2 regions of the Novosphingobium decolorationis genome follow, and region 1 is predicted to be linked to the other one. Evidence: predicted binding sites of a transcription regulator. Region 1 holds the regulator's gene; the other holds the start of a gene.
The links. Region 1 encodes LexA, which represses DNA repair genes until DNA is damaged. Its sites were predicted from a motif close to GTTCCNCNCTTGTTCT; they were not measured.
Positions count from the first base shown of each region.

Region 2: recA (recombinase RecA) is a predicted target of LexA. The motif match lies at 3,865-3,880, and genes of this name have one in related genera.

Region 1 covers NZ_CP054856.1:632,089-639,422, reverse strand. The annotation lists gene HT578_RS02885 (citrate synthase) at 1-983, opposite strand, end outside; gene gltX (glutamate--tRNA ligase) at 997-2,466, opposite strand; gene HT578_RS02875 (ComEC/Rec2 family competence protein) at 2,429-4,774, shown strand; gene lexA (transcriptional repressor LexA) at 4,802-5,485, opposite strand; gene HT578_RS02865 (molybdopterin molybdotransferase MoeA) at 5,608-6,855, opposite strand; gene moaC (cyclic pyranopterin monophosphate synthase MoaC) at 6,852-7,334, opposite strand, start outside.
Region 2 covers NZ_CP054856.1:971,455-978,788, reverse strand. The annotation lists gene smpB (SsrA-binding protein SmpB) at 1-377, shown strand, start outside; gene HT578_RS22370 (hypothetical protein) at 374-496, shown strand; gene HT578_RS04510 (DUF2062 domain-containing protein) at 544-1,095, shown strand; gene HT578_RS04505 (hybrid sensor histidine kinase/response regulator) at 1,092-3,557, shown strand; gene recA (recombinase RecA) at 3,956-5,029, shown strand; gene HT578_RS04495 (hypothetical protein) at 5,324-5,578, opposite strand; gene HT578_RS04490 (threonine ammonia-lyase) at 5,595-6,572, opposite strand; gene HT578_RS04485 (class I SAM-dependent methyltransferase) at 6,589-7,227, opposite strand; gene HT578_RS04480 (BtaA family protein) at 7,232-7,334, opposite strand, start outside.

The sequences.
Region 1 (7,334 bases):
GCTTCGAAGACTTCGCGTACGGTCGACTGCATGACCGTCGCACGCGGGTCGTAGTTCTTGTAGACGCGGTGACCGAAGCCCATGAGACGGAACGGATCGTTCTTGTCCTTGGCGCGCTCGATGTAGTGCGGAATACGGTCGGGAGTGCCGATTTCGCGCAGCATGTTGAGGCACGCTTCGTTCGCGCCGCCGTGGGCCGGGCCCCAGAGGCAGGCGATGCCGGCCGCGATGCACGCGAACGGGTTGGCGCCCGACGAACCGGCGAGACGCACGGTCGAGGTCGAGGCGTTCTGCTCGTGGTCGGCGTGCAGGATGAAGATGCGGTCCATCGCCTTTTCAACGGCGGGGATCACTTCATATTCCTCGGCGGGAACGCCGAAGGTCATGCGCAGGAAGTTGCCCGTGTAGGACAGGTTGTTGTCCGGGTAGAGCATCGGCTGACCGACCGAGTACTTGTAGGCAGCGGCCGCAATCGTCGGCATCTTCGCGATCAGGCGATGGCTGGCGATCTTGCGCTGTTCGGGGTCGGTGATGTCGGTCGAGTCGTGGTAGAACGCCGACAGGGCGCCGACGATACCGCACATGATGGCCATCGGGTGCGCGTCACGGCGGAAGCCCTGGTAGAAGTGACGCAGCTGCTCGTGGATCATCGTGTGACGGCTGATCGTGTACTCGAAGTTCGAGAGCTCGTCCTGGCTCGGCAGTTCGCCGTTCAGCAGCAGGTAGCTGACTTCCATGAACGAGGAGCTCTCGGCGAGCTGGCCGATCGGGTAGCCGCGGTGCAGCAGGACGCCCTCGCCACCGTCGATGTAGGTCAGCGCGGATTCGCAGCTTGCCGTCGACGTGAAGCCGGGGTCGAAGGTGAACTTACCGGTCTGGCCGTAGAGCTTGCGGATGTCGATGACTTCCGGGCCCACGCTGCCCTTGAGGACGGGGTATTCCAAATCCGCGCCGTCCGCGCTCAGTTTAACCTGATCACCCACCAGTTCTTACTCCTTATGCTTGTGTCTCGGTATGCTCCCCGGCCTGCGCTGTGATGCGCGCGAGACTTTCGTCCCGGCCAAGAAGTACCAATACGTCAAAAATCCCTGGCGACGTTGTCTGACCCGTCAGGGCCGCCCGCAGGGGTTGTGCGAGCTTGCCGAGGCCCAGTTCGAGCTCTGCGGCCATTGCCTTCAGGTTGGCTTCCAAAGCCTCAAGGGTCCATTCGGGCTCCCCGCTCAGACGCTCGTGGATCGCGGCCAGACGCTCACGCGCCTCGTCGGTCAGGAGCTTCTGCGCCTTCTCGGTCATAGTGAGAGGACGTTTGGCAAAAAGGAAAACAGCGCCTTCTGCAAGATCGTTGAGGTCCTTCGCGCGGACCTTCAGTTCGGCCATGGCGCGTGCCAGCAGGGCCTTGTCGGCGTCCGGGTATCCGGCAGCGACAAGCCGCGGCAGAACGAGATCGGCGAGATATTCGTCGCTCGCTTCGCGCAGGTAGTGACCGTTGAGATTTTGCAGCTTCGCGAGGTCGAACCGCGAGGCGCCCTTGTTGACATTGGTGATGTCGAACCATTCGACCGCCTGCTCGCGGCTGATGATTTCTTCATCGCCATGGCCCCACCCGAGGCGCAGCAGGTAGTTGAAGACCGCGTCGGGCAGGAGGCCCATCTCGTCGCGGTAGGCATCGACACCGAGCGCACCATGGCGCTTGGAAAGCTTGGCGCCATCAGCGCCGTGGATGAGTGGAATGTGGGCGTAGAGAGGGTCTTCCCAGCCACCCTCGATCTCGTTCATCGCGCGCAGGATCACCAGCTGGCGAAACGCGTTGTTGATATGATCATCGCCGCGAATGACGTGGGTAACGCCCATGTCGCGGTCATCGACAACCACGGCCAGCATGTAGGTCGGCGTGCCGTCCGAACGCAGGATGATGAAGTCGTCGAGCTCGCGGTTCTGAACCGTGATCGGGCCCTGGACCTGGTCATCGATGGTGGTCTCGCCATCGCGCGGAGCCTTGACGCGCACCACGTAGGGTTGATCATCCGGCCACTGCGCAGCGTCGGCATCGCGCCACTCGCTGTCGAGGCGGAAAGGACGTCGCTCATCCTGCGCCTTCTGGCGGCGTTCCGCGAGCTGTTCGCTGGTCAGGTAGCAGCGATAGGCCTGTCCGGCCTCCAGCAGCTTCGCGGCGACTTCGGCGTGACGCTCGGAACGGGCGAACTGGAACACGGGTTCCTCATCACCATTCAGTCCCAGCCAGGAGAGGCCGTCGAAGATGGCTTCGATCGCGGCATCGGTCGAGCGGGCACGGTCGGTGTCCTCGATGCGCAGAAGATACTTGCCACCGTGGTGGCGGGCAAAGAGCCAGTTGAACAGCGCGGTGCGGGCACCGCCGATATGCAGAAAGCCGGTCGGCGAGGGAGCAAAGCGCGTAACGACGGCCTTGGTGCCGCTCGATCCGCTCGTTGCACTTCCACTTGCCATTCCAATCACCTTCTGTCCTATTCCGGGCATGGCGATCGAGGTCACCCGACCCGGTAAAATTGTGGGCCCGGACATCATGTCCGGAGACGCTGCATTGCGGGGTCGGCAATGGAACAGCGAACGCAACTTGTCGAGTGCTTTGGCGGCAATCGAAGGATTTCTTTCGCAATCGTGTCGTGATCGTGTCCCGTGGCTTTCCGTGGCTTTCGGGACCGGCATCGCGGCATGGTTTGCGCTTCCGAAGCCGTCCCAATGGGCAGGCCTCATTGCGTTGTGCTGTGCAGCAAGCTTGGCGACCCGAGTTTGCTGGCGGCGATGTGGTGCGTTTCAAACTGTCTCGCAAGCTTTTTTTTGGGTGCCCCTGACGGTCGCGGCGGGCTGCGTCCTGATCTGGGGCCGCTCCATGATGGTGGGAACACCTCCCATCGAGCGGCCTTTGTATGGAGCATTCACGGGGAGGGTGCTCGCGGTGGAGTCGCAATCGGCCCAATCGCGCCGCCGGTTGGTGGTCGCCACGCGCGACCAGGCAAGCGGGCGGGCTCTCAAGATCCGGCTCAACCTGCCGGATGAGCTGTCCGAGGGCGAATCTGTCCGATCGGCTGAGATCAGCGAGGGCAGTCTCATCGAGTTTGAGGCGAGGATCATGCCGCCGGCAGCGCCGCTGCTCCCGGGTGGTTATAATTTTGCAAGAACGGCCTGGTTTGCCGGACTTGCCGGTTCGGGAACGATCCTGAAGCCCGTCACCGTCCTGGAGCCAGCGGAAGGAGGGGAAGCGCCGTTGGCACGCGTTCGGCGCCGACTGGCCGCGCATGTTCGTGAGCAGGTTGATGAGCGGGCGAATGGCATTGCGGTGGCGCTCGTCACCGGGGATCGGGGAGGCATCACGGCCGACGATGCGCAGGCCATGCGCGATTCCGGCCTCGCGCATCTGTTGGCCATAAGCGGGCTCCACGAGACGGCCGTGATTGGCCTTATTTATTTCCTGTCCGTGCGCACGCTCGCCTTGTGGCCGGCCTTGGCACTGCGAGTACGGTTGCCGGTATTGGCCTCCGGGCTCGCTGCGCTGGGGGGGATTGGCTATACGCTGCTGACCGGCGCGCAGGTGCCGACGGTTCGTTCGTGTATCGCGGCGCTGCTCGTGCTTGGTGCCCTGGCGCTGGGGCGCGAAGCACTGTCCTTGCGAATTCTGGCAGTGGCGGCATTCGCCGTCATGCTTCTATGGCCTGAAGCCGTGGTGGGACCAAGCTTCCAGATGAGCTTTGCCGCTGTCCTTGCCATCGTGGCTTTGTCGACCTCTGCACCCGTGCGCAATTTCCTCGGTCCCCGCGAGGAGCCGGCCTGGATGCGCGGCGTGCGCTGGTTCGGCATGCTCATGCTGACCGGGCTGGTGATCGAGCTCGCCCTGATGCCGATTGCGCTGTTCCACTTTCACAAGGCCGGTCTCTACGGCTCCTTGGCCAATCTCGTCGCAATTCCGTTGACGACCTTTGTGATCATGCCCGGAGTGGTTCTGGCCCTGGCGGCCGATATCGTGTCCCTTGGTGCGCCGCTCTGGGCCGTCGTGGGATGGACCATCAATGCGGTGCTGGGACTGGCGCATTGGGTCTCGGCGCAGCCGGGGGCGGTGACGCTGGTGCCGGGCATGGGCGAGGTGGCCTTCACGTTGTTCCTTGCCGGAGGATTCTGGCTGGCCCTATTGGTCGGAAAGGCGCGTCTGCTGGGCGCTCTCCCCTGCGTCGCGGGCTCTCTTGTCCTCTATAATCAGGCACCGCCTGATCTGCTGATCGCCGGGGATGGCCGCAACGTAGGCGTTGTGGAGCGGACGGCCGGGCGTGATGCGCCAAGGCTGCTGCTGCTGCGCGACACGCGCAGTGACTATGTGCGTGACAATTTCCAGGAGAATGCGGGGCTGCGCGGGGAGGCGATCTACCTCCCCGATCATCCGGGCGCGCGCTGTAACGCCGATTTCTGTTCGATCACCTTGCAGATGCGGGAGCGTGCAGCGACCGTGTTGTTGTCGAGGAGCCGGGACATCGTACCCGAAAGAGAGCTCGCCGCCGCCTGCGACCGGGCTGACATCGTGATTTCGGATCGCTGGCTGCCGCGGGCATGCCGGCCGCGCTGGTTCAAGGCTGACCGGGGGACGCTCAGCCAGACGGGAGGCCTGAGCGTTGATCTGTCGCGCGGCGCGGTGCGCAATGTCGCGCAGGGGCAGGGCATGCATGGATGGTGGCGTGGACGGACAGGAGAGATGTCCTTGCAGGACCTCATCCCGCCCATGCCATCACCGTCGTCTCCGGATCGTTAGCGCGCGTGGCGCTGCGATCCGGTCGGCTCAGTGGAAGTAGCGACGCAGGAGGCCTGCGAGCTTGCCCTGCACCTTGATCTCGTCGGCCGCATAGATCTGCGGTTCATAGGCCGCGTTGGCCGGGTCGAGACGGATCATGCCGTTTTCACGGCGCAGGTACTTGAGCGTCGCTTCCTCGCCGCGCACGAGGGCGACCACGATTTCGCCATCGTTGGCGATCTCGGTGCGCTTCACGAGGGCAAAGTCGCCGTCGAGAATGCCCGCTTCGATCATCGAATCGCCGGAGACCTCCAGCGCATAGTGTTCACCCGCGCCCAGAAGCGCGGCGGGAACGGGCAGGATCGCCTGGTCCTCCAGCGCTTCGATCGGGACGCCCGCGGCGATGCGTCCGTGCAAGGGGATCTCGATCACATCGGGTGCCGATGCGGGAGTGGCGGCCTCGGGCTTTGTGAAAGGAATGACATTCGAGCCGGCCGCAGGGGCCGCCTGGCCGCCTTCGTCGGCGCGGCGCAGCACTTCGAGCGCGCGGGCGCGGTTGGGCAGGCGGCGAATGAAGCCGCGTTCCTCCAGCGCTGAAATCAGTCGGTGCACGCCCGACTTGGACTTGAGGTCCAGCGCGTCCTTCATTTCTTCGAAGCTGGGCGAAATGCCGGTTTCGTCAAGCCGGGTCTGGATGAACCGGAGCAATTCGTGCTGCTTGCGGGTCAACATGTTCGCTGCCTCTTTCCTGCGCGTGCCGCACACGGAAATTCGGCTTCCCGCGCATCAGCTGTTCTTCTGGATGTTCCACTTGTGAACATTTTGAGAACAATTAAGCAACAGAATTTCCCACGTCAAGCGATACCGCCGTTCTGGAGTATGTAGATGCGCACGTTTGCGCCAGACGGTGTTTCCGGTCCGTTCGCAGGACGCTCGATGAGCACGTTACTGCCCGCAAGAGCGCCCAGGGCCCCGCTGTCCTGAACCCGCACGGCGCGCACGCATTCCCCGTCCCAGGTGCCGCGCAGGAATTCGCGGCGTGCGCCGGTGGCCGGGAGGTCCCCGTCGAGGCGGGTGGTGACGACCATAGGAGCAGGATCGAGCGCGCCCATCAGCCGGCGCAGCAGCGGGAGCAGGAAATGGTAGCCCGTAACGAGTGCAGACACCGGATTTCCGGGCAGCCCGATGATGATCTGGCGGCGCTGCGAGCGGGGGCGGGTGGCGACGAGGAGCGGCTTGCCCGGCTTGATCGCGATGCGCCAGAAGTCGAGCTTCGCGCCCCAGGCTTCGAGCGCGGGGCGGATGAGGTCGTGGTCGCCAACGGACGCGCCGCCGCTGGTGACGATGACGTCGGCATGGGCGGCTTCGTCGAAGGCCCCCAGGAGCGCGTCGAGCGTATCTCCGACCGGGCCGATGCGGCGTGTCTGGACCGCGAGCCCGGCGACCATTGCCTCCAGCATGGCGCCATTGCTCGCCGGAATCTGGTGCGTGGCGCAGTTCTCCGGGTCGGAGGAGAGCTCATCGCCGCTGTCGATGATCGCGACTTCGGGCGCGCGGAAGACGGGTAGGTGCCTGTGCCCGGCCGAGACGGCGAGCGCGATCTGCGCAGGGCCGATGCGGGTTCCGGCGGGAAGGACTTCCTTTCCGGTCACGAAGTCCGAGCCGAGGCGGCGCACGTGGCGATCCTGCGGGCTGGGGCCTGAGCCGGTGAGCGCGAGTGCATCGTCGCTGCGCGTGAGATCTTCCTGCACGATCACGGCGGCGGCGTCGCAAGGCAGCAGCGCGCCGGTCGAGATGCGCACCGCGTCACCGCGCGCCATGGTGCCGGTGAAGGGGTGCCCGGCGGCACTCTCGCCCACGATGGTCCAGGGGCCGGCAAGATCGCCATCGGTGACCGCGTAGCCGTCCATGGCGGAAAGGTGCCCGGCGGGCTGGGTGCGGCGGGCGAGCAGCGGTTCTGCAAGATAGCGGCCGATGGCGCCTGTCATGTCGACATGCTCGCGGCGCATCGGATCGGCGAGAGCAAGGAGGCGGCGCTGTGCCTCTTCGAGCGGGATCGGGGGCGTCATGACGGGCGTGTCGGGAGAAGGCGCGGTGCTCATACCCAGCCTTCGGCCTTCCAGTGGCCCGACTTGCCGCCCTGCTTCTCGACGAGGCGGATATCCGAGATGACCATGCCCTTATCGAGCGCCTTGGCCATGTCGTAGATCGTGACAAGCGCGATCGAGACGGCGGTGATGGCCTCCATCTCGATGCCGGTCTTGCCGGTTATCGAGGCGGTCGCGGTGGCGCGGATGGAGCCGGTGAACTCTTCCTCTTTCTCGAAGGTGAAATCGAGGTTCACCGCATCGAGGGGGAGGGGGTGGCACATCGGGATGAGATCGGCGGTCTTCTTGGCCGCGAGGATGCCTGCGATGCGCGCCGTTCCCAGCACGTCGCCCTTGGGCGCATCGCCGGCGCGCACGGCGTCGAGCGCCTCGCGGGTCATGGTGATCGTGCCGCTGGCCACCGCGAGGCGGCGGGTTTCGGCCTTGGCGCCGACATCGACCATGCGCGCGGTGCCGTCCGTGTCGATATGGCT
Region 2 (7,334 bases), 340 kb from region 1:
CGCTGACAGGCACCGAGGTGAAGTCCCTGCGCTTTGGCGAAGGCTCGATCGCCGAATCCTACGCCGAGATCAGCGGCGGGGAATGCTGGCTGATCAACGCCAACGTGCCCGAGTTCAGCCACGGCAACCGGTTCAACCACGAGCCCAAGCGTCCGCGCAAGCTCCTGCTGCACGAGCGCGAGATCGCGCGCCTGCAGGGCGCGGTGGAGCGCAAGGGCCTGACCCTGGTGCCGCTCTCGGTCTACTTCAACAGCCGGGGGCGTGCGAAAGTCGAACTCGCGCTCGCCAAGGGCAAGAACGCCGCCGACAAGCGCAACACGGTCAAGGAGCGGGACTGGAAGCGCGAACAGGGCCGCTTGCTGCGAGAACACGGATGATCACCGCCTTCGGGCGCCAGGCACGCCGGTTTGACCGGCAGGCGCCGGCCCAGGATCAGATCGCGGCCATGAGCCGCGCGGACCTGCGCTTGGGTCTTGAGAGCGGTTTGGTCTCGTGAGCCAGGGATCTCTCCTCCACCGGATTTCGGCGGCGCTGCAAAAGCGCATGCCGAGCCGTGAAGACGTGGCGGGGAACAAGTGGCTCGCGCCGGTCGCGGGACGCGCGCTCAGCCCCGAGCTCTGGCGCTTTACCCGCCGTTCGGTGCCACGCGGCGTGGCGCTAGGCCTGTTCGCAGCCTTCATCATCCCGATCGGGCAGATCTTCCTGGCCTGCCTGCTGGCCTTTCCGGCCCGCGCGAACGTGGCGGTCGCCGCGCTCCTCACTTTCGTGACCAACCCGCTGACCCTGCCCTTCTGGTTCGTGGTCGCGAACCGCGTCGGGCACTTCTTCCTGAAGCCGGGAAGCGCCGATGAGGTGGTGCAGGCCGCCGCGCAGGGCAGCAGCGTGTGGAACGATGTCAACTGGTTTGCCCATTCCGCAGGCCAGGCCGCGCTCGGCTTCGTCATCCTTGCCATCGTCAGCTCGGCGCTGGGCTATCTTGTCGCGGGTTGGGTATGGCGGTACTGGATCGGGCATAAGCAGCGCGAGCGCCGCCTGCGCAAGCCGGGCAAGCGTGGGCGCACGCCGCCGGACATGAGGACGGAACAGGACGAGTGATCTCAGCCGAGGATACGCCGCAGCCTGCAAACCGCCGCTCCCTGATCGATGTGCTGGTCGTGGTCGGTGCTCTTGCCGCCAGCCTCGCCCTGGTCTGGGTCCTGGCCCGCGATCCAGTGCTCAGCGCGGTCTTTGGCGGAGCCATGCTCGTTTTTGCAGGACTGGCCTTCGTTCTGTCCCGGCGCGGCGGCGAAGTCGCCAGCCCCGATTTTGCCCAGCCCGACTGGTCGGTGACGGTCGCCGCGATCGAGCGTCCGGACGTGGCCGTCGCGATTACCGACAGGGCCGGGCGGCTGACTTGCGCCAACACCATCTTTGAGAGCCAGTTCGGGGTCGCGAGCGCGCCGCCGATGCTAGCGCTCGATGCGGCCTCGCAGGAGCGCCTCGCCCAGGCGACGCGCATGGCCCTGCGCGACGGACAGGCCACGTGCGATGTCGCGGCCGAGGCCCCGGCTGGGCTCGGTGCTCCGCTCTGGACCGCGCAGCTGCGCCGGGCCGGGCGCGGTGACGATTTCCTGATCTGGACCTTCACGCCCCAGTCCGCGCCCGATCTTGTCGGAGGCTTCGCGCAGCATCTCGAAGGCGGCCTTGGCCGGGGGCTGGCACGGGGGGGAATCGCCGCCGCGCTGGTCGAGCCGGATGGCACGATCCGCGCGGCCAGCGCGCTCTTTGCCGAACAGGCGGCGGGCGATCCCGAGGCAAGCCTTGCCGGAACCGACTTCATCGAACTTCTCGCCCGTGACGAGAACGACACGATCAGCTGGGCCCGCAGCGAAAGCCATGGCGAGCCGATGGTTCTCTACGCCGTGCCGGTCGCCGATCCCGATACGCCCGACCCGCTCGACGAGACGACGACGCCGTCGCTGATGCTGGCGGTTCCCGCCTCGCAGGGGATCGGCGCGCGCGCCGGAGGCAGCGGGGCTTCACCGCACCTGGAAGCGCTTCTGGCGCAGCTTCCGCTGGGGCTTGCCATGGCGGATCGCGATGGCCGCCTGCTCTTTGCCAATTCGGCGTTCATGCGCGCGGCTGGCCGTGAGGGCGAGGACGCACCGACTTATCCCACCGACCTCGTCGTGCGCGAGGACAAGAGGGCGCTCTCCGAGGCGATCCGCCGCTTTGCGCAAGGTCCGTCCAGCGCAGGCGACATTGCCGTGCGCCTGTCCGCACAGGCGGAGGATCCGGTCTCGCTCAGCCTTGCCGGTGTGCGGGGGCTGGGCGATGCGGCGGTTCTCCTGGGGCTCACGGATACCTCGGAGGAAACCCGGCTCAAGCGCCAGGTCGCGCAGGCGACCAAGATGCAGGCCGTGGGCCAGTTGGCGGGCGGTGTTGCCCACGATTTCAATAACGTGCTGACCGCTATCCTGGGCACCTGCGATCTTATGCTGATGCGCCATACGCCCGGCGATTCCGACTACGACGACATCCAGCAGATCCGGGCCAATTCCAACCGGGCGGCCTCGCTGACGCGCCAGCTTCTTGCCTTCTCGCGCCAGCAGACGCTGCGCCCGGAAGTGCTCCAGCTGCCCGACGTGGTGGCCGACGTCTCGCAGATGCTGCGCCGCCTCATTGGTGAGAAGATCGAACTGGTGGTCAAGCACGACCGTGATCTGGGCCCCGTGCGCGCCGACCCCACGCAGTTGGAGCAGGTGATCGTCAACCTGTGCGTCAATGCGCGCGATGCGATGCAGGGGCGCGGCGATGGATCGGGCAAGCTCACCCTCTCCACCCGCAAGGTCCTGACAAGCGACGCGCGCACCTCGCGCAGCGAGATCATCCCGGCGGGTGACTACACCGCGCTTATTGTCGAGGATACGGGCGGCGGCATTCCGCCCGAGGTCATCGGCAAGATTTTCGAGCCGTTCTTCACCACCAAGGAGCAGGGCAAGGGCACCGGCCTTGGGCTCTCCACCGTCTATGGCATCGTCAAGCAGTCGGGCGGCTTCATCTTCGCCGAAAGCGAACCGGGCAAGGGCACGCGCTTCGTGGTCTACCTGCCCGTCTACCATCCCGCTCCGGGCGCGCAGGTGGAGGCCGACGCACCCGAAGCGCAGGCCGAGACCGAGCCGAGCCAGTGGGCCGGGGGCGGGCGCATCCTGCTCGTCGAGGACGAAGTGACCGTCCGGATCATCGCCGAGCGTGCGCTGGTGCGCCAGGGCTACGAAGTGACCTGCGCCGAGGATGGCGAGGACGGCCTTGCCAAGGTCGAGGACGTGATCGCGGCCGGGGGCGGATTTGACCTGGTCGTCTCCGACGTCGTCATGCCCAGCCTCGACGGACCCGGCATGGCGCGCGAGATCCGCGCCATCGTGCCGGGCATGCCGGTGCTGTTCATGTCCGGCTATGCCGAGGAGCAATTGCGCAAGGAAATCGGGCTCGCCAATGCCTGGTTCATGCCCAAGCCGTTTTCGGTGCAGCAGCTCTCCGAAAAGGTCGGTGAGGTTCTCGCCCGCACCGCAAAGTAGCGCCGACTCCGCGCGCCTCTGTTCGAAACTGTGGAAACGGACGGTTCGTGGATCCGTGTCGCTGTGGCCATGATGTGCGGGCCTTGGTGACCGGTGCTGGCGGGCTGTGAGTGGCGCAAGTGGGCGAAGGCGTACAGGCGATCATCCGAGGGTGGTGGAGGTGTGCGCCGCCGAAAAGTCCCCGTTTCGGAAGGTTTAGGAGCGGGGTTACGTGCGGCCAGAGCGTGCGTGCCTGCGCCATGTGGATGGTCGATGCGGCCCGCTGCACGCCCACCGGCAGGCGGTTAAAATTTGTTCAAATGCAGATGTTCTCATCTTGTTCGCGGAGAACAAATGGAATACATAGTCCTCGGTGACGTTGACCTTTCCGGTCAGCCCGGTAGCACAGGGGAAGTTTTATGGCTGCTCAGCTCAAGCTGATCCAGGAAGGCAAGGAAAAGGACGCGATGGACCGTCAGAAGGCGCTCGACGCGGCACTCGCACAGATCGACCGTGCGTTTGGCAAGGGCTCGGCTATGAAGCTGGGCTCGAAGGAAACGATGCAGGTCGAGGCGATCTCGACCGGCTCGCTGGGGCTCGACATCGCACTCGGCATCGGCGGCCTGCCCAAGGGCCGCGTGATCGAGGTGTACGGCCCGGAAAGCTCGGGCAAGACCACGCTCGCGCTGCACGTCATTGCCGAGGCGCAGAAGAATGGCGGCACGGCGGCGTTCGTCGATGCCGAGCACGCGCTTGATCCGGTCTACGCCAAGAAGCTGGGCGTGGACATCGATGAGCTGGTCGTTTCGCAGCCGGACACCGGTGAGCAGGCGCTGGAGATCACCGACACCCTGGTGCGCTCGAACGCGATCGACGTGCTGGTGGTAGACTCGGTCGCCGCGCTCGTTCCCCGCGCGGAAATCGAAGGCGAGATGGGCGACAGCCACGTCGGCCTCCAGGCCCGCCTGATGAGCCAGTCGCTGCGCAAGCTGACCGGCTCGATCAACCGTTCCAAGTGCATGGTGATCTTCATCAACCAGCTGCGCATGAAGATCGGTGTCATGTACGGCAACCCGGAGACGACGACGGGCGGTAACGCGCTCAAGTTCTACGCCTCGGTCCGTCTCGACATTCGTCGCACCGGCCAGATCAAGGATCGTGACGACATCATCGGCAACTCGACCCGCGTGAAGGTGGTGAAGAACAAGGTGGCCCCGCCCTTCAAGCAGGTCGAGTTCGACATCATGTACGGCGAGGGCATCTCCAAGATCGGCGAGATCCTCGATCTGGGCGTGAAGGCGGGTATCGTCGAGAAGTCGGGCTCGTGGTTCAGCTACGATTCGATCCGCATCGGCCAGGGCCGCGAGAACGCCAAGAATTTCCTTAAGGAGAACACGGAAGTCTGTGATCGGCTCGAGAAGGCGATCCGCGGCCAGCGCGAAGGCCTCTCCGAAGAGATGATGGTCGGCCCCTCGGCAGAAGACGAGGAATAAGGCTTCCCGTACCTTCGCCGCGAAGCGGTGGAAGGCATGATCAAAACGAAAAGAGCCCCGGCTGCAAAGTCGGGGCTCTTTTCGTTTTGCCGTGATCGGGCGGGACGAAGTTCGGGAATCGAGGAGCAAGAGAACAAGAAGGAATTCATCCAAGGGGCCATTGCCCCTTGACCCCGGAATGGGCGACCTCACCGCCTCCAGCCACGGTGGCGCGTCAAAGGTGAACTCGACAGGTCTGGGAGCCCGAGGGCAATGGCCCTCGGCAATCATCCCTTCACACCTTGTGGACCTGCCTCAGGAACTTCGATCCAGCAGGTCGAGGAAATTGCGGGCCGCCTCGCGTTCGGCCTCGTCCTTGAAGGCCACGTCGAGGTCGGGGGCCTGTCCGAACATGTGCATGAGCGCCCAGAGCGCGAAGCGGCGGCCGGGGTCTTTCTCCATGCCCAGGTCCACCTTCATCTTTTCCAGTCCGCTCTCGAGCGCGCCGGGGCTGATGGTGGTGGGATCGTCGGTGCCGAAGTAGCGGCGCAGTTGGTCGTTGAAGTCCATGGTGTGGGCTCGCGTGTCAGTCGTTGGAGGTCAAGACCTTTGCGAAGGCTTGTGTATCGGTATTGCCGCCCGAGAGGACGACGGCGGTCTGCGGGCCGACCTCGACTTTGCCCGCAAGGACGGCAGCCAGCGCGGCCGCGCCGCCCGGTTCGACGACGAGGCGGAGTTTCTCGAAGGCGAGGCGCTGGGCGCGGCGCACTTCGGCCGGGGTGACGGTCAGCCCGAAGGGGCAGTGCAGCGAGAGCACCGCGAAGTTGATGGGGTGCGTCGCGGGTGTCTGCAGCGCATCGCACGCCGTTGGCGGCGCGTCGGGCCCGACGGGCAGGATCTTTCCGGCGGCAAGGCTGCGGCAGACATCGTCCCAGCCTTCGGGCTCAACCGGGACGATGGCTGCGTCCGGGCAGGCAAGTGCAAGGCCCGCAGCCAGGCCGCCGCCGCCGCAAGGGGTGACGATCCGGTCGGGGCCCAGCCCGGTCATGTGTCCCATCTGCGCCGCGATCTCGATCCCGACCGAGCCCTGGCCCTCGATCACCCAGGGGTCGCCGAAGGGATGGACGAGCGTAGCCCCGCGCTCGGCGCAGAGTTTGCGGGCGACTTCGTCACGATTGACGCCGCCGGGGCGGTCGTAGAGCACCACCTCGGCGCCAAGTGCGCGCGTGTTGGCGAGCTTCACGGCGGGCGCATCGGTGGGCATGACGATGGTGGCGGCAATACCCAGCTTGCGCGCGGCCCAGGCGATGCCTTGCGCGTGGTTGCCGCTCGACACGGCAAGAACCCCGCGCGTGCGGGCCTCGGCGTCAAGATCGGTCAGCCGGTTCCAGGCGCCTCGAATCTTGAAGGCGCCGATGGGCTGCAGGCATTCGGCCTTGCACCAGATCGTGGTGCCTTCGATGTCGAGGGGGAGCAGGGGTGTCTCGGGCAGGATCTCGGCCACCTTGCGGGCGGCGAGTTCGACACCTTCGTGCGTCGGATGGCGTAGATGGGGCTCGGTCATGCCCCGTCTCATAACCTCAGCGCGTCAGCCGCACCAACTGGTAATAGCGCATGGGGCCATCCTGAATGCCACAGGCAAGCCCATGGGCATGGGCCAGGTCATGGGCAACATCGGGTAGCGCATGGCGCGGGCTGACATGGAACTTCATGAGCCAGGCCCGAAGCGCGCGCCGGGCGGGTTGGGGAAGGCCCGCCGCATCGCCAAAGTCGACAATATGGAGTGAGCCGCCCGGGGCGAGACAGGCGGCCGCGTGGGCCACGCAGGACTGCCAGTCCGGGATCATCGAGATCGCATAGGAAAGGACGATCCGGTCGAAGCCCTCCCGTCCAAACAGCGCGACGGGATCGAAAGTCGTCGCATCCCCGAGCGCCAGTTCGCCCTGACCGCCCAAGCGTTTGCGCGCGCTCTTGAGCATCTCGCGCGAGATATCGAGGCCGAACGGGCGGACACCGGGCCAGGCCTGAGTAATCTGGGCAAGGTTGCGCCCGGTTCCGCAGCCCAGTTCCAGGACGGCCATCCCGGGCTCCGCGTCCAGTTCGCGGATCAGCCGGTCGCGCCCGAACAGGTAGTACTTGCGCGTCAGGTCGTAGATCGGCCGCTGCCAGCGGTAGATCGTGTCCATCAGGCGCGCGTGATCGCGGGGCTGGCTGGCCATGGTCCTATCCCTTGCGCACGTAGAGGTGGACGCCGCCGTAGATCGAGGAGCGGTCCGCCTCGGTCGCGCGGCGCGATTCGTCCTCGCGGTAGTCCCAGCAATCGAGA